3 regions of the Rhizobium sp. 768_B6_N1_8 genome follow, and region 2 is predicted to be linked to each of the others. Evidence: predicted binding sites of a transcription regulator. Region 2 holds the regulator's gene; each other region holds the start of a gene.
The links. Region 2 encodes LexA, which represses DNA repair genes until DNA is damaged. Its sites were predicted from a motif close to TGTTCNNNNTGTGTTCNG; they were not measured.

Region 1 (5,981 bases), 350 kb from region 2:
AAGGAAAACCCCAAGGAGGCGGAAATCGTCTCTCACCGGCTGATGCTGCGCTCCGGCATGGTGCGCCAGCAGTCCCAGGGCATCTATTCCTGGCTGCCGCTCGGCAAGAAGGTGCTGGACAAGGTCAACAACATCATCCGCGAGGAGCAGAACCGCGCCGGCGCCATCGAGCTTCTGATGCCGACGCTGCAGTCGGCCGAGCTCTGGCAGGAGAGTGGCCGTTACGACGCCTATGGCAAGGAGATGCTGCGCATCAAGGACCGTCAGGACCGTCCGATGCTCTACGGCCCGACCAACGAAGAAGTGATCACGGATATCTTCCGTTCCTCCGTGAAGTCCTACAAGGACCTGCCGCTCAATCTCTATCATATCCAGCTGAAATTCCGTGACGAGATCCGTCCGCGCTTCGGCACCATGCGCTCGCGCGAATTCATGATGAAGGACGCTTACTCCTTCGACTTGACGCGCGAAGGTGCGGAACATTCCTACAACAAGATGTTCACCGCCTATCTGCGCACCTTCGATCGTCTCGGCCTGCGCGCCATTCCGATGCGCGCGGACACCGGCCCGATCGGCGGCGATCTCAGCCACGAGTTCATCATTCTTGCCGATACCGGTGAGTCTGAAGTCTTCTGCCACAAGGATTTCGTCAATTTTGACATTCCCGTGGAAAATACGGATTTCGATAGCGTTGACGGCCTGAAGTCGATCTTCGACAGGTGGACGTCGCTTTATGCCGCGACCTCCGAGATGCATGACGAGGCCGCCTTCAACGCCATTCCGGAAGGCGAGCGTCTTTCTGCGCGCGGCATCGAAGTCGGTCATATTTTCTACTTCGGTACCAGGTATTCCGAGCCGATGGGTGCGAAGGTCCAGGGTCCCGACGGCAAGGAACATACCGTTCACATGGGTTCCTACGGTATCGGCCCGACACGCCTTGTTCCCGCCATCATCGAAGCATCGCATGATGAGAACGGAATCATCTGGCCGGAGTCGGTCGCGCCCTTCGATGTCGTGGTCATCAACATGAAGGCCGGCGACGAAGCCTGCGACGGCACCTGCGAGCTGATCTACGCGGCGCTGACCAAGGCCGGCAAGGATGTGCTCTATGACGACACGGACGACCGTGCCGGCACCAAGTTTGCGACCGCCGACCTGATCGGCGTGCCGTACCAGATCATTGCCGGTCCGCGCGCGGTCGCGAATGGCGAAGTGGAAGTGAAGGACCGCAAGACTGGCGCCCGCGAGACGATGACCATCGAGGCGGCGATTAACAGGTTCGTGGCTTAAGAAAGACGGAGGCGAAATGGCAGAGGCAGCATTGGACCGGAGTTCCAAATCCGGCTTGGGTCCGGCTGGCAAGCCATTTTCCACCTTCGAACGCCTGGTGGCGTGGCGTTATCTGCGCGCCCGCCGCAAGGAAGCGTTCATTTCGGTGATTGCCGGCTTCTCCTTTGTCGGCATCATGCTGGGCGTTGCGACGCTGATCATCGTCATGGCTGTTATGAACGGGTTCCGCACGGAACTCGTCTCCCGCATCCTCGGTATCAACGGCCACATGATCATCCAGCCGGTCGATGGTCCCTTCACCGACTATGCCGACCTCGTGAAGAAATTCGAGGCGGTGCCCGGTATCAAGATGGCGCTGCCGCTGGTCGAGGGCCAGGTGCTGGCTTCCTCGCGGACGGGCGGCAGCACCGGTGCGCTGGTGCGCGGCACGCGCGCCGAAGACCTGACCAAGCTCAAGGCAGTATCCGACAATATCAAGTCCGGCGACATGGTAGGCTTTGCTGCAGGCGACAGCGTTTTGATGGGCACGCGCATGGCCGACCAGCTCGGCCTGCGGGTCGGTGACCTGATTACGTTGACGTCACCGGAAGGTGATGTGACGCCGATGGGCGTCAATCCGCGCATCAAATCCTACAAGATCTCCGGTCTCTTCGAGATCGGCATGTCGGAATACGATTCCTCGATCATCTATATGCCGCTCGAGGAATCGCAGCTTTATTTCAATGCCGACGGGCTGGTGCAGTCGATCGAACTCTTCGTCAATAACCCCGACGATATCGACAATCTGAGGCCCAAGGTGGAGGAGGCGGCCGGTCGGCAGATAGCCATCACCGACTGGCGTCAGCGCAACCAGACCTTCTTTTCCGCCCTGCAGGTCGAGCGCAACGTCATGTTCATGATCCTGACGCTGATCGTGCTCGTCGCAGCGCTCAACATCATCTCCGGCCTCATCATGCTGGTGAAGGACAAGGGCAGCGATATCGCGATCCTGCGCACCATGGGCGCGAGCGCCGGCGCAATAATGCGTATCTTCTTCATGACGGGAGCTGCAATCGGCATTGTCGGCACGATCGCTGGCGTGCTGCTCGGCGTGCTCGTCTGCATCAACATCGAGTCCATCCGCCAGTTCTTCTCATGGGTCTCTGGCACGGTGCTTTTCGATCCGCAGCTCTACTTCCTGAGCCAGCTTCCGGCGGAAATGGATGTGAGCGAAACGGTGTCCGTCGTCATCATGGCGCTGACGCTCTCCTTCATCGCGACGATCTTCCCCGCCTGGCGCGCCTCCCGCCTCGACCCCGTCCAGGCCCTTCGTTACGAATAGGGCCGTGATCCAAGGTCAAATCCCCGGCCCAATCCAAGGAATGCCGCATTCATGAAACGCAACGTCGTTCTCAAGCTTTCGGGCGTCGAGCGCCATTACGGGCAGGGCGAAACGCTGCTGACCATCCTCAAGGGTGCGGATTTCACCCTGTCGAGCGGTGAGATGGTGGCGCTGGTGGCGCCGTCAGGCACCGGCAAGTCGACGCTGCTGCATGTCGCAGGGCTGCTGGAGCATCCTGACGGCGGCGAGGTAATGGTCAACGGTCGCCCCTGTGATGGCCTTTCCGATGACAAGCGCACGGCCATCCGCCGCGGTGAGATCGGCTTTGTTTATCAGTTCCATCACCTGCTGCCGGAATTCTCGGCGCAGGAGAACATCATGATGCCGCAGCTCATCGCCGGTCTCTCATGGAAGGAAGCGAGCGAGCGGGCAAAGATGCTTCTGGATTACATGCGCATCGGCCACCGCGGTACGCATCGCCCGGGCGAGCTTTCCGGCGGCGAGCAGCAGCGCGTGGCAATCGCTCGCGCCGTTGCCAATGCACCGAGCCTGCTTCTGGCCGACGAGCCGACCGGCAATCTCGACCCGGAAACCGCCAGCTATGTCTTCGACGCTCTCGAGGCTCTGGTGCGTCAGTCCGGCCTTGCCGCGCTGATCGCCACACACAACCACGAGCTCGCCCGGCGCATGGACCGGCGCGTGACGATCTCCGACGGCAAGGTCGTGGATTTCTGATTATCAGGGGATAATCAGCCCGCCGCGATAATCGAGCTCATAGGCCTTGTGACCATCGACAAGGATGAATTCATGGCCACGGAAATGCGTGCAGTCGCCTTCGCTCGTATCGACATAGCGCCCCAGCGAATGATCGAAGACCATGCCGCCGAGGAAGCGGCCTTGTTTGTAGAGCTGTGACAGCGCGGCGCTAATGATCGTGCCGGCGACAGTTCCGTCGATGATCCCGGGCTCGATGATCCGCCCGAAATAGTTCATCGCCCACACCGGCTTTTCCTCCAGCCACACCACTTCCTGACCGGCAAAATCCGTGCCGCCGAAATAGCTGTCGAGATAGCGCCAGATGCCGCGCTTGTAGCCGAGGTCATGGGCGCCGATCCGATAGGAAGGCTGTGCCTTGGCGCCGGCAACATAAGTCTGCGATTTGGCTTCGACAATGAAGCCGTTGAGTTCCTGCGTGTCCATCGTCCCACTGCTCCGATGTTAACCATGTCCCGCAGAAGCGGGGGGTAAACCTGTTGACAACAGAACATACATGGAACAAATTAAAAACATAAGAGCAAAAGGAGAGCCAAATGACTGACATGATCCGTGATATCGCAGCATTCACCTCCATCGCAATGTTCATTACCAGCTTCTCGCTGATCGTCATGGCAATGTAAGAATTCAGGGGATCGCATGGCAGCCATGCGGTCCCGAAGCAGGACTTTTTCTGGACAGAATCGCCGACAATGCCGACAATGCGCACTCTTCAGTGAGGCGGTTCGAAAGGCAGATCATGGCGGATGCGGAAAAAGGTGCTGCTGGCGCAGTCGTCGGCGGGAAACCGGGCTTCGTCCATCTGAGGGTCCACTCCGCCTATTCGCTGCTCGAGGGCGCGCTGCCCCTCAAAAAGATCCTCTACAAGGCATCGGGCGACAGCCAGCCGGCAATCGCCATCACCGATACCAACAATCTTTTCGTCGCCCTGGAATTTTCCCAGAAGGCGCTGGACGACGGTCTGCAGCCGATCATCGGCTGCCAGGTGTCGATCGACATGGAAGATGGCCTCGACACCGAGAAGCGGGGCGGTCAGCAGGCGCTGGTCAAATTGCCTTCGATCGTGCTTCTGTCCGCTACGGACGCAGGTTATGAGCGGCTGGTCGATCTCGTCAGCCGCGCTTATCTCGGCGGCGAGAGCAATCAGGCTGTCCATATCCGTTCCTCCTGGCTGGAGGAAATCGGTACCGAGGGGCTGATCGCTTTGACCGGTGCCTCGACCGGCCCTGTCGACATGCCGCTTAAGGACGGCCATGCTGCTGCGGCAGAGACGCGGCTGCTGGCGCTGAAGCGCCTCTTCGGTGACCGGCTCTATGTCGAGCTGCAGCGGCACGGAACCTACGACAAGCGGCACGAACAGAAGATCATCGGCCTTGCTTACAAGCATGATCTGCCGCTGGTGGCGACCAACGAGGCCTTCTTCCCAACACGAGACGATTACGACGCGCATGACGCGCTGATGGCGGTGGCGCACAACGCGATCGTTTCCGACGACAGCCGCTTCCGCCTCTCGCCGGACCATTATCTGAAGAGCCGTGCTGAGATGGAAAAGCTTTTCGCGGATCTGCCTGAGGCACTGGATAATACCGTCGAGATCGCAAGGCGCTGTTCCTTCATTCTGAAGACCCGCAAGCCGATCCTGCCGCGCTTCACCGGCGCGACCGATGATCCCGAGGAGGCCGAGCGCGCAGAATCGCTCGAACTTCGCCGCCAGGCGGAGGAGGGGCTGGACATGCGCCTTGCCGAGCTTGGAATGTCGGCCGGCTACGAGGAGAAGGATTATCGTGAACGGCTGGAATTCGAGCTCAGCGTCATCGAGCGCATGAAGTTTCCCGGCTACTTCCTGATCGTTGCGGATTTCATCAAATGGGCCAAGCAGCATGATATTCCGGTCGGTCCCGGCCGCGGTTCAGGTGCGGGTTCGCTCGTCGCCTATGCACTGACGATCACCGACGTCGATCCGCTGCGTTTCTCGCTGCTCTTCGAACGCTTCCTCAATCCGGAACGCGTCTCGATGCCCGACTTCGATATCGACTTCTGCCAGGACCGCCGCGAAGAGGTGATCCGCTACGTGCAGCAGAAATATGGTCGCGAGCAGGTGGCGCAGATCATCACCTTCGGTTCGTTGCAGGCGCGCGCCGCGCTGCGCGACGTCGGCCGCGTGCTGGAAATGCCCTACGGTCAGGTCGACAAGATCTGCAAGCTGGTGCCGAACAACCCGGCAAACCCGACGCCGCTTTCCAAGGCGATCGAGGAAGAGCCGAAGCTGCAGGAAGAGGCAGCCAAGGAACCGGTGGTTGCCCGCCTCCTGGATATCGCCCAGAAGATCGAAGGCCTCTACCGCCACGCCTCGACCCATGCCGCCGGCATCGTGATCGGCGACCGCCCGCTGTCGAAGCTCGTGCCGATGTACCGCGATCCGCGTTCCGACATGCCGGTCACCCAGTTCAACATGAAGTGGGTGGAACAGGCCGGTCTAGTCAAGTTCGACTTCCTCGGCCTGAAGACGCTGACCGTGCTCAAGGTCGCTGTCGACTTCTGCAGGAAGCGCGGCATTGAGGTCGATCTTCCCAAGATCCCGCTCGACGACAAGAAA
Region 2 (5,981 bases):
CGTGATGCCGGAGTAGAAGTCGATGTTCGGGTAGAGCTTCTTCTCTATGAAGTATGAGTCGGTCAGAGCGATGCGCTCCAGCTCCATCGCGACTTCGAGAAGCGGATCGTCCTTGATGCCGAGTTCGCCGAGAACTTCATGCGTGGTCTTCTGCATGATCTTGGCGCGCGGATCGTAGTTCTTGTAGACGCGGTGACCAAAGCCCATCAGGCGGAACGGATCGTTCTTGTCTTTGGCGCGGGCGATATATTCCGGAATGCGATCGACAGTGCCGATTTCCGTCAGCATGTTGAGGGCTGCTTCGTTGGCGCCGCCGTGAGCGGGCCCCCAGAGGCAGGCGATGCCGGCGGCGATGCAGGCGAACGGGTTCGCACCCGAGGAGCCTGCGAGACGGACCGTCGAGGTCGAGGCATTCTGCTCGTGATCGGCATGGAGGATGAAGATACGGTCCATGGCGCGTGCGAGCACCGGATTGACGACATATTCCTCGCAGGGAACGGCAAAGCACATGCGCAGGAAGTTGGACGCGTAATCCAGATCATTCTTCGGGTAAACGAAGGGCTGGCCGATATGGTACTTATAGGCCATCGCTGCGAGCGTCGGCATCTTGGCGATCATGCGCAGGCTGGCGACCATGCGCTGGTGCGGATCGGTGATATCGGTGGAGTCGTGATAGAAGGCCGAAAGCGCGCCGACGCAGCCGCACATGACGGCCATCGGATGGGCGTCGCGACGGAAGCCGGTGAAGAAGCGGCTCATCTGTTCATGCACCATGGTGTGGTGCGTGACGCGATAGTCGAAGTCCTTCTTCTGGGCGGCGGTCGGCAATTCGCCGTAGAGCAGCAGGTAGCAGGCTTCCAGGAAGTCGCCATGCTCGGCAAGCTGCTCGATCGGGTAGCCGCGATGCAGCAGAACGCCTTCGTCGCCGTCGATATAGGTGATCTTCGATTCACAGGATGCAGTCGACGTAAACCCGGGATCGTAGGTGAAGGAAGCCGTGTTCTTGTAGAGGGCACCGATGTCGATGACGTCGGGTCCAACCGTGCCTTTTCGCACGGCGAGATCGACTGATTTGTCACCGATTTTGATTGTAGCGCTTTGATCCGTCATGCTGATCCTCCGGGGTGGCGGTGGCGCCGCAAAAGCGCCATAAGGGTTAAGCGTCCTAAGCGATAGCTATATGATCGCGAAGCTAATGCCAAGTTACCGTGATGCCATTTTGTGCATCGCGGCATCATCTTTTAGGCAGTGCAGCGATGAGCTAAATGCATATCAGAACACCATGATTTGACTGGATTTTTTGCTCCCGCGAATTTTCCTCTTATTTCAATCGATTATTGTTTGCTCGTTTTGATTTCAGGTTGCATTCTGCCGGTATCCGGGGGCGGGTCCAGGCGATCATGGCGGGGATAGAGACAAGAGAACGACAAGAGCAATCCATTGATGAAAAGATGGATTTTGCTGGCATTGCCCCGCGCGCCATTGTGACGCAATCGGCTCGGACCCAGGTTGCGATCCCATTTCGATGGCGATTGGTGACTGTTGCGAAACGATACGTCGGGTCGTCGATGCGTATGGCCACCGAAGAGGCAGGCCACGGTCGCCTCATCCTCTTCTCTCCGGTCTTCCTTGGTGCAGGTGCCGCGACCTGGTTTCTGGCGGCCTCGGACTTTCCGGCCGTGTCGCTCGGTCTCTGCCTGCTTGTTCTCCTTATTGCCGTTGCGCTCTGCGGTTATGCCCGGACGAAACTGCAGGCGACGCTGCTTGCTCTACTTCTTTTTGCCGGTGGAATGCTCTCCGCGCAGATCGAAACATGGCGGGCAAAGACCCTGATCCTCGATTCAGCCGTAACGACAACGGTGACCGGCCGGATCGAACGCCGAGAAGGCGATGGCCAAGGGCGCTGGCGTTATATTCTTGACGTCACCGGTACGGATGCTCCTGAGATCAAGCGTCCGCCCGAACGCATCTCCGTGCTGGTCCGCGGAGCCGCCCAGCCGTTCGAACTCGGCGACGTCATCGAGGGCAGGGCACGTCTCACGCCTCCGGCGGGGCCGGCGCTCTCCCACCTCAATGATTTTGCCTTCAGCGCCTATTTTGACGGCATCGGTGCCAACGGCTTCTTCTATGGAGTACCCAAGAGGGTTGCGGAACAGCCGGAGCGATCGAACTCGGTCGGTGAGGCAATTCTGGAGTCGCTCTACCGCCTGAGAAGCGGCATCGGCGATCGGATTCGCTCCACACTACCCGGCGACACCGGGGCTTTTGCCGCCTCCCTCGTCACGGACGAGAGACGGGCGATCTCGGATGAAACGACGGAGGCGCTGCGGCAGTCCGGCCTTGCGCATATCATCGCGATCTCCGGCCTCAACATGGCGCTTTCCGCTGGCATCTTCTTTGTCGGGCTGCGCGTCATTCTCAGTCTTTTTCCCGGCATTGCCCAGGCGTGGCCAACCAAGAAGATCGCGGCGGCCGGTGCGCTTGCTGCGGTGACGGCCTACTATCTGATCTCGGGTTTTGCCGTCTCCGCCGAACGCGCCTTCATCATGATGGCGATTATGCTGGTTGCGGTCTTCTTCGACCGGCCGTCGATCAGTCTCAGAAACGTGGCGCTATCCGCTCTCGTGATCCTCGCGGTCTCGCCATCGGAGGGGCTAGGGCCGAGTTTCCAGATGTCCTTTGCCGCAACGCTTGCACTGGTCGCCGGCTACGACCTCTGGAAGGGGCGGCCGATGCGGGAGAATGCCTTTGCCAAGCTGCCGATCATGAAGCCCTTCTTCATGGTTGGTGGCTTCTTCGGTGGCGTTTTCCTGACGTCGCTGATCGGTGGTTTCTCGACGGCGCTGTTTTCGATCGAGCATTTCCACCGGCTGACTGCCTATGGCCTGCCGGCAAATCTCGCGGCCATGCCGGTCATCACCTTCATCGTCATGCCGGCCGGGATGCTGGCAATGCTGCTGATGCCGTTTGGTCTGGACGGCTGGCTATGGCCGGTGGCAGGCTTCGGGCTTGATCTGGTGATCACCATCGCAAAGGCAGTAGCGGGGTGGGGCGGCAACATAGATGTAGGCCGCTTGCCCGGCTGGTATTTCCCGACCGCCGTTTTCGGATTTCTGCTGCTGACCCTGCTCAGAACCCGGCTGCGGCACATGGGAACGGCAATTGTCGCGGTCTCGACGCTCGCTGTTGTCCTTCTTCCATCGGAGGCGATGCCCGATATCGCTATCTCCGAAGATGGCAGCCTGGTCGCTATAGTCGATGGAGAGGCGATGGCTTCGAACCGTGAAAAGCCGCCCGCCTTCATCTTCGAACAATGGCAGAGGGCCCTTGCCGTCGAAGAGCATCAGAAGCCAGTTATGCTTCAAGCTGCCAAGGCGCCCACTGCGCCTGATGGTCAAAGACTGCAACTGTCACCCGACCAACAGAATGAAGCCAGAGAGGCAATGAGACAGGCAGTCGCCATTAGCCCGCCGTCACGCTTCTCCTGCCTGAAGGGCGCCTGGTGCACCACTTTGCTCGTCAATGGAAAGAAACTGACCGTCATCGACAATGCTGCCTATCTCGGACCAGCCTGCGATACGGCTGATATTGTGGTGACCCCTGTCCGATTGCGCTTCGACCGCTGTCGTTCCGGCGCGCTGCTCTTTACCGGCGAGACGCTGCGCAAGACAGGTTCTGTCGAACTTCGATTCACCGATAAGGGAATTGAGGTCGCAACCGCATTCGACACATTGGGGCGACCCTGGATGCGCCACCGCGCCTATGATTGGCGCAGTAACACATTCGCAGACGCCAATCTGTCACCGGTCAGTGATAGCGGCGAATGAGGCCGACGAGCTTGCCCTGGACCTTGACGCGATCCGGCGGAAAGATGCGGGTCTCGTAAGCAGGGTTTGCTGCCTCGAGCGCAATCGATGCGCCCTTGCGGCGGAAACGCTTGAGCGTTGCTTCCTCGTCATCGACGAGCGCGACGACGATATCACCCGGATTGGCTGTGCTGCCATTGCGGATGATGACCGTGTCGCCATCGAAGATGCCGGCTTCGATCATCGAGTCGCCGCGAACTTCCAGCGCATAATGTTCACCGGAGCCAAGCATATCGGCGGGAACGGTGATGTCATGCGTATTGTTCTGGATTGCCGAGATCGGAACACCGGCGGCGATGCGGCCCATGACGGGAACGGAGACCGCATTGCCGTTATCGGCAGCGGGTGCTGGCTTCGCCGAGGCAGGAGGCGCCACGGGCTGGGGCTTGCCGAGGCTGCCCTCGATGACGCTCGGTGAAAAGCCGCGCCGAGGCTGCAGGCTCGGGCTGTAGGCTTCCGGCAGTTTGATGACTTCGAGCGCGCGCGCCCGGTTCGGAAGCCGGCGAATGAAGCCGCGTTCTTCGAGCGCCGTGATCAGCCGGTGAATACCGGATTTCGAGGCCAGATCCAGTGCGTCCTTCATCTCGTCGAAAGACGGTGGAACGCCTGACTCCTTCATCCTTTCATGAATGAAAAGAAGGAGTTCCTGTTGTTTGCGCGTGAGCATGGCGTCTCCCCAGTCTTGAAACAAATCCAGAACGGACACTATATGTTCCATATGTGTTCCGCAAGTAGCTAAATTTTCGTAAAACTTCTGTTCAATCTGTCGAGAATTTGATTTTTATCGCCCTTAGGCCTGTCTGGCCTTGTTTCACGAGACCTGCTGAAGCACATCTCCTTGTCACTGCTGGGAGAAGAACCGATGAGCCAAGACACGCTTCCGATCGATCATCTCGTTTTGCCGGTTACCGATATCGACCTTGCCCGCGAAAGGCTGGGCAAGCTGGGCTTTACCGTCGCGCCCGATGCCCGCCATCCCTTCGGCACGGAGAATGCCTGTGTTTTCTTTGCCGACAAAACCTATATCGAGCCGCTCGGTGTCGCGAGCGTCGAGGAGAGCGAGGTGACGGCACGTGAGGGCAATGTCTTCACGGCTCGCGATCAGGCTTTCCGCTTCCGCTGCGGCAGCGAGGGACTGTCCGCCATCGCCTTCGCCACCGCGGATGCAAAGCACGAACATGCTCGATTCGTGGAGGGCAGCATCAGTGCCGGTTCTGTGCTGCAGTTCGAACGCCCTGTGAAAATGCCGGATGGCACTGAGAGCATTGCCGGCTTCCGGCTCGCCTTCGCTGCCGACCTCCGGGCACCGGATTTCTTTCTCTTCGCTGTCGAGCGCATCAACCCGCTTCCTGCCGACCGCAACGTGCTGGAGACCCACGCCAATGGCGTGACAGGCATTGCCGAGATCGCTCTCGCAGCCCCCGAGCCGACAGCCTTCGGCGACTTCGTTCGCTCGGCGGCAAAAGCCGCTTCTGCTGGCGATACGAGTTTCGGGCTGGAGGTGCTTACCGGAAACGCAAAGATCAGCCTGATGACCCCGCAGGGGCTGGAGGCCTATTTCGATCTGGCGACGCCGGATATCGATCGCGGCCTGGGCGGCCGGGCAATCCTCTTTGCGGTTGGCGATCTGGCCGTGACAGAAGCGCATTTGGCTGCTAACGGGGTGACCTACACACGCAAGGGCAACCGTATTCTGGTGAAGCCCGCGCCCGGCCAGGGCGTGCTCTTCGCTTTCGAGGAAACATCATGAGCTCTACTACCAACTCCGTGGTGACGGTCGGCGAAGGCGCCGGCAAGGTCACTTTCTCCAATGCCGGGCGCCTGTCGCTGATTGCCGGCGCTTGCGAAATGGAAAGCCGCGACCATGCGTTCATGGTTGCCGGCACGTTGAAGGAACTGTGCGCCAAGCTCGGTATCGGGCTCGTCTATAAGACGTCTTTCGACAAGGCGAACCGCTCTTCCTTGTCGAGCAAACGCGGCGTCGGCCTTGAAAAGGGCCTGGAGGTTTTTGCCGATCTCAAGAAGGAACTCGGCATTCCGGTTCTGACCGACATCCACACTGAAGAACAATGCGCCGAAGTGGGCAAGGTCGTCGACATCCTGCAGATACCGGCC
Region 3 (5,981 bases), 3.2 Mb from region 2:
ACACGGTCGTAGATCGACTACTGCTCCTTCTTGAATAAGTCCTGGAAGATGAGCTGGCCCCAGATGCGGCCGCGCGCGTGCACCAGCGCGCCACCCTCGTTGAGCTTTCCCAGCCTGACGGGTGCGAACCCGAGTTGTTTGGCCAAGTCCGCCACGGGAGCGATCGCGTCCTCGTGGTCGCTCGACAGAAAGACCACCCGATGGCCGCCCTCGACGATCGGATCGGCAGCCAGGGTGGCCGCAATCAGGTGATTGAAACCTTTCACGAACTTGGCGCCGGTGAACGCCTTCGCAGCGAAGGCGGAGGACAGGAGGCCGTCCAGCTCCTCAAGGGGAACCAAGGCGTTCATCGCGTCGATGACCGTCTTGCCTTTCCAGCTCGGCAGGATCTTCGCGACCTCGCGATGTTCCCCGAACGGGACCGCCAAGATGATCGTGTCGGCCTCAAGTGCATCCCGCAGCGACTTGGCGACGACCGTGGGTCCAATCGCCCGAGCCTGCGGCGCCAACGCCTCAGGCGTCCGGCGGCTCGCGACGGTCACCTCGATGTTTTTACGGGCGAAGGCGTGGGCGAGGGCCTGGCCTATCTTACCGAATCCTACAATCGCATAGCTCATAATGTTTCTCCGATCTGTGTTGATATTGATTCCCCTGCCTCAACGGCACTGGGTTATCCGTTTGCCTGCATGGCGACCTTCGCGTAGACGTCACGCCGTGAACGACTTCGCGCGGCCGGCCCGGCCGTTCAGCGCCGAAGTCGTTCTACCATTCCCGCGATCCGACGCGATTTCAGATGGCCGAGAAGCCGCCGTCGACAGACAACTCCACCCCATTCACGAAGCTTGAATCGTCTGAAGCAAGAAACAGCGCGACCGCCGCAATTTCCTCAGGACGACCCATCTTTCCCCGCGGGATCAGAGATTCGAACATCTGCTTCGCCTCCTCTGTGAGAACTTGGTCCTGCATCGGTGTGGCGATCGGCCCCGGGCTCAGCACGTTCACCCGGATATTCCTGCCCTTCAGTTCGTTGAGCCAAGTGCGTGCGAATGAGCGCAACGCCGCTTTGCTCGCCGAATACACGCCGTAACCAGGAAAACCTTTCACCGAAGCAACTGACCCGGTCATGAAGATCGATCCGCCATCGTTGAACAGCGGCAAGGCCTTCTGAACCGTAAACAGCGTGCCGCGCGTATTCAGGCCGAAGGCCGCATCGAAATGCTGCTCGGTAATCTCGCCCAGTGGGACGGCTTCGCCCATGCCGGCGCTCGCGTACAGGACGTCGATCCTGCCCTTTTCCCGCTTGACCGTGTCGAACAGACGGTCGAGGTCGTCAAGATTGGACGCGTCGCCGCGCACGCCGGTCACGTTCCGGCCGATCAGCTTGACGGCCTCGTCCAGCGACTCCTGTCTCCGGCCCGTGATGAAAACATAGGCGCCTTCTTCAACGAACCGCTTGGCGCTCGCCAGCGCCATGCCGCTCGATCCACCCGTGATGACTGCAACCTTACCCTCAAGCTTTCCCATGACTTTTCCTTTCAGACTCCGTATTTGGTCCTTCGGGGAGACCCCCCGAGACCCTCGAAATGGGTCTGCGGGCGTCGGGCGTTGAGTGCGGAAGCGCGCATATCGGTGGTGCGAAATCGATCCGGCTGGATGACTGACGCCAGCCCGCATATCGGTGTCCGCCGTTCGGAATTGCGCCCCGCTTGTCGGCATGGGCTATGATGACCGCCCGTGCTACTCACATAGGAGATGCTGTTCGACGTATTGGACACGGGCTTTGGAAGGCGCACCCGAGCGGTGCTGGATTGCACCATGATCGACTGGGATGACGTTCGCTACTTTCTTGCCGTCGCGCGCGGAGGCTCGGTGCGGGCCGCCGCCGAGCGCCTCGGGGTGAACCACTCGACCGTGCTGCGGCGCGTCGCCCAACTGGAGGAACGGCTCGGAGCCCAGATGTTCGAAAAGCTGCCTTCGGGCTACCGCCTGACGGCTGCAGGGGAGGAGGTCCTCGAGCTCGCTGACCAGATGGAGGCGTCGTCGCACCAGTTGGAGACGCGCGTCTTTGGCCGCGACCAGAGCGTGCGTGGGCTTCTGCGCGTGACACTGGCACCGCCCCTCGCGACACACCTGCTCATGCCGGACTTCTCCGATTTCGCGCGTCTGTATCCGGACATCGAGATGGAAATCTTGTCGTCCGGCGAGCTGGTAAATCTGACCAACCGAGAAGCCGACGTCGCGATCCGCGTCGTCTACGACCGCAAAACTCTGCCGCTCAATCTCCATGGCCTGAAGGGACCGGATATATTCGGCGGTATCTATATGTCCCGCGATCTGCTAGCCGCGTGGCGTGCGGGCGCGCCTGATCCCATCCGGTGGATCGTCATAAGCATTCATGGAATCCCGGACTGGGCCCACGAGGGTGAGGTTCGCACCGCCGAGGTTCCGTTCAGGGTCACGGACGGTGAGGCGCAGATCGTCGCGGTGCGGCAAGGGCTCGGGATCACGACGCTGCCGTGCTTCGTCGGAGATGCCGACCCGCTACTGGTGAGGGTGCCGGGTACCGACCTGCACATGTACGGAACGCTCTTCCTTCTCACACAGGGGGAGACACGCAAGACGAAGCGCGTGCGGCTCTTCACGGAGTTCGTATCAGGCAGGCTCGCCGCGTACGCTCCGCTTCTCGGGGGGCTATCCATATCGCGCGACTGACGCCCCGCAGGTCGCCTCGCGACGCTTGAAGCGCCGTCGTTCAATCCGCGCTGTTACGCCGTGTCACACCCGACGCGAGGGCCACACTACCGACGGCGACGGACTTCACCATCGCTGACGGTCTTTTTGGCAGGCTGGAGGCGCGGCTGACCTATTGCCCGCCCCTCAATGATTGCACCCAAAAAAATCAACCTCAGACAGCATGGCTAAACAGCGCCACGCAAGGTTGCTGTTTGACCTTTTCATCTCATCACTGTGAAAGTCGCTGTTCCTTAAAGCCCGAGACGCGTCTCTCCCAGGGATGACTGCCGCCAACTCATCAACCCGAGGTAATCGATGCCAATCATTACATTTGCGAATACGAAAGGAGGGGCCGGCAAGACAACGGTCGCTCTTGTTCTTGCCACAGAACTGGCTCGCCGTGGCCATCGCGTTTCCGTTCTGGATGCCGATCCCCAGCAGTGGGCCGGCCGCTGGCACCGTCTGACCGGCGACGCAGCCGAATTCGCCGTCATCTCCGGTGTCAGCGAAGATACTATCGAACAGCAGATCAAGGACCTCAAGAAGCGCGGTGGTTATATCATCATCGACTTGCCGGCCGGTCTGAGCCCGCTGATGGCGAAGGCCATCGGCTTTTCCGATCATGTAATGGTTCCGGTGCAGGGCTGCGCCATGGACGCGGTCGGCGGCGCCCAGGTGCTTGAGATCATGAAGCAGCTTGCTGCCCAGCATGATATCCGCATCCCGCATTCGGTCGTGCTGACGCGCATCAGTTCGATCATCACCACGCGTGCATTGCTGGCGGTCAAGGGTCTGCTCGCAAAGCAGCAGGTCAATGTCATCGACACGGCGCTGATCGAGCGTGCCGCCTATCGGGACATGTTCGTTTCCGGCGGCAGCCTCTACACGATGGACCCTGCCCGTGTCAGCAATCTCGACAAGGCGCAAGACAATGCCCGCTTGCTGGCAGACGATGTTCTTCGTCTCGCACCGCCGAAGGCAGCCCGCGCCAAGTCTTCCAAGAAGGCTGTTGAGCCCGTCAAAGACGCCGCTTAAGGAGCGTGAGCTTTGCCCCTTATACAGACGCCAGCAAACGGCTGCCCATCGGCAGCCGTTTCCGTTCGCGTTTTGTTCTTGACATAATAGCCAATACTGATAGGCTCCTCCTTGGTTAACAAGGAGGCGGGCGATGTAGTCCGTAGTTCAAATGCCTCATTTTCCACTCGATCCGAATGGCGCTGATCCCCGGAAATCAAGCCCTGTCGGGAAGCCTCACCACACGATCTTCTTCGCAGTTCGACCGACCCCCGAAGTGACATCCGGAGCACTGGAGGTCGCGCAATTCTACCGCGATGCCCATTTTCTGACTGGTCCTTCGCGCCCCAGCCCCGTGCTCCATGTCACGCTCAACGGCATCGGCTCTTACCGTCGGCTACCGGATGATATCGTATTCGGCGCGGAACAGATCGCCGCCGCAGTCCGTGCTGAACCCTTCGAACTTGTGCTCGACGAAGTTATGAGCTTCCGCCATCCGGGCCAGTCACAAGCCTTCGTCGTCTGCAGCAGACAAGAAAACGGGGCGCTGATGGACCTTAGGCGGCAAATTCAAGACGGTCTGTTCGAGGCCGGACTGCCCTATAATGTCGGCGGCCATCTGACGCCGCACATGACGCTGCTCTATGATCGCAAGACCGTTCTGCCTGAAAAGCTTGACCGACCTCTCCGGTGGACGATCCGGGAGTTCCTGTTGATCCACAGCATCTACGGGAAGAGCGAGCATCACGTCATCAACCGCTGGCCTCTGCTCGGCTGAGCTGCGCTTGCACCGCGGGTGGGGATTCGCATAAAACTCCCCACTCAATATGCACATGCGGAGCAAGACAGTGGACGTTTCAGAGATCATCATCCCCGGCGATACGCCCGGCATCGAATGGCGGTTGCCGGTCATGCGCTTCAGGGGAAGCAATCCGGCGGCGCCTAAGGTCTATATCCAGGCCGCATTGCATTCCAATGAACTGCCGGGAACCGCGCTGGCGCATTTTCTCTGCCTTCAACTCAGGCAATCAGAAAGCGAAGGATGGATCGCCGGCGATATCACGCTCGTGCCGCAGGCAAATCCGATCGGCGCGGCGCAATCTCATTTCGGCGAGTTGCAGGGCCGTTTCGATTTGGGATCGCGGACCAATTTCAATCGGGACTTTCCGCTGATCTCGGTTCGCGACCGGGAGGAATTGCTTGGCGGCCTTGATGATTATCCGGCTACGGATCGATTGAAGCGAGAGCTGATTCATATGGCGCTCGGGGCCGATCTGGTGCTCGATCTGCATTGCGATGATGAATCGCTGCAATATGCCTATATCGACGAAGCCTTCTGGCCGGAGGCAGCGGACCTTGCCAATGCGCTCGACATGGAAGCGGTGCTGCTTTCGGATGGCGAAAGCTCCGCCTTCGAAGAAGCGGTCGGTTTTGCCTGGAAATATGAGGTGCCGGGCGAGCGTAAGGCCAAGCTTCCGGGCAAGCTTTCGGTGACGGTGGAACTGCGCGGCCGCCGCGACGTCTATCCCGATATGGCCGAGAAAGACGCCGAAGGCCTGCTGCAGTTCCTGATCGGGCGCGGTGTTGTCAACGGCGGGGCAGCCGGAGACAAACCCTTCTCCGGACCAGCCGTGCCGCTCGACAATGTCGAGATCGTGCGTGCGCCGCAGGGCGGTACCGTGCTCTTCCACCGCAATATCGGCGAGCGTGTCTCGGAAGGAGAGCTTCTGGCGACGATCGTCACCCGGCCCGGTTTTACCGAGGGCGATATCGACATCCGGGCGCCGCAGGACGGACTGCTGCTGACCCGCACTTCCGACCGGCTGGTGCGCCGGCGCGGCGACCTGATGAAGATTGCCGCCGACAAGCCGAGCAAGGCAACGCGAAAGGCCGGCACGCTGGAAGACTGAACCAGCGTTCTTTTCCACACGCGGATGTAAGGCTCCGCGCAACTGTCACACAGGCTTCAAGAAAATCCGCCAAGCCGTTGCAGACATGTTGCGAAGGAGCTTTTATGCCGCATTACGACATTGCGATCGTCGGCGCGGGAATTGTCGGGCTGGCGCATGCGCTGGCGGCGGCAAAGCGCGGCAAACGGGTCGTCGTTATCGACCGCGACGCACAGGCAAATGGCGCCTCGGTGCGCAATTTCGGCTTTGTGACGGTGACCGGCCAGCAGGCCGGCGACTGCTGGAATAAGGCACGCCAGGCCCGCGATATCTGGGCCGAGATTG

Region 1: the regulator LexA is predicted to act here: its motif matches at 3,872-3,889, upstream of AB8B33_RS05930 (DUF5680 domain-containing protein).
Region 3: the regulator LexA is predicted to act here: its motif matches at 3,831-3,848, upstream of AB8B33_RS23875 (2'-5' RNA ligase family protein).

Annotation. Positions count from the first base shown of each region.
Region 1 covers NZ_JBPWPV010000001.1:1,156,188-1,162,168, forward strand. The annotation lists gene proS (proline--tRNA ligase) at 1-1,290, shown strand, start outside; gene AB8B33_RS05920 (lipoprotein-releasing ABC transporter permease subunit) at 1,307-2,611, shown strand; gene AB8B33_RS05925 (ABC transporter ATP-binding protein) at 2,663-3,346, shown strand; gene AB8B33_RS05930 (DUF5680 domain-containing protein) at 3,350-3,811, opposite strand; gene dnaE (DNA polymerase III subunit alpha) at 4,125-5,981, shown strand, end outside.
Region 2 covers NZ_JBPWPV010000001.1:1,503,069-1,509,049, forward strand. The annotation lists gene gltA (citrate synthase) at 1-1,110, opposite strand, end outside; gene AB8B33_RS07735 (ComEC/Rec2 family competence protein) at 1,452-3,827, shown strand; gene lexA (transcriptional repressor LexA) at 3,808-4,533, opposite strand; gene AB8B33_RS07745 (VOC family protein) at 4,729-5,616, shown strand; gene kdsA (3-deoxy-8-phosphooctulonate synthase) at 5,613-5,981, shown strand, end outside.
Region 3 covers NZ_JBPWPV010000001.1:4,720,480-4,726,460, reverse strand. The annotation lists gene AB8B33_RS23895 (NADPH-dependent F420 reductase) at 18-617, opposite strand; gene AB8B33_RS23890 (SDR family oxidoreductase) at 790-1,524, opposite strand; gene AB8B33_RS23885 (LysR family transcriptional regulator) at 1,816-2,712, shown strand; gene AB8B33_RS23880 (AAA family ATPase) at 3,049-3,768, shown strand; gene AB8B33_RS23875 (2'-5' RNA ligase family protein) at 4,025-4,525, shown strand; gene AB8B33_RS23870 (peptidase M14) at 4,596-5,657, shown strand; gene AB8B33_RS23865 (TIGR03364 family FAD-dependent oxidoreductase) at 5,762-5,981, shown strand, end outside.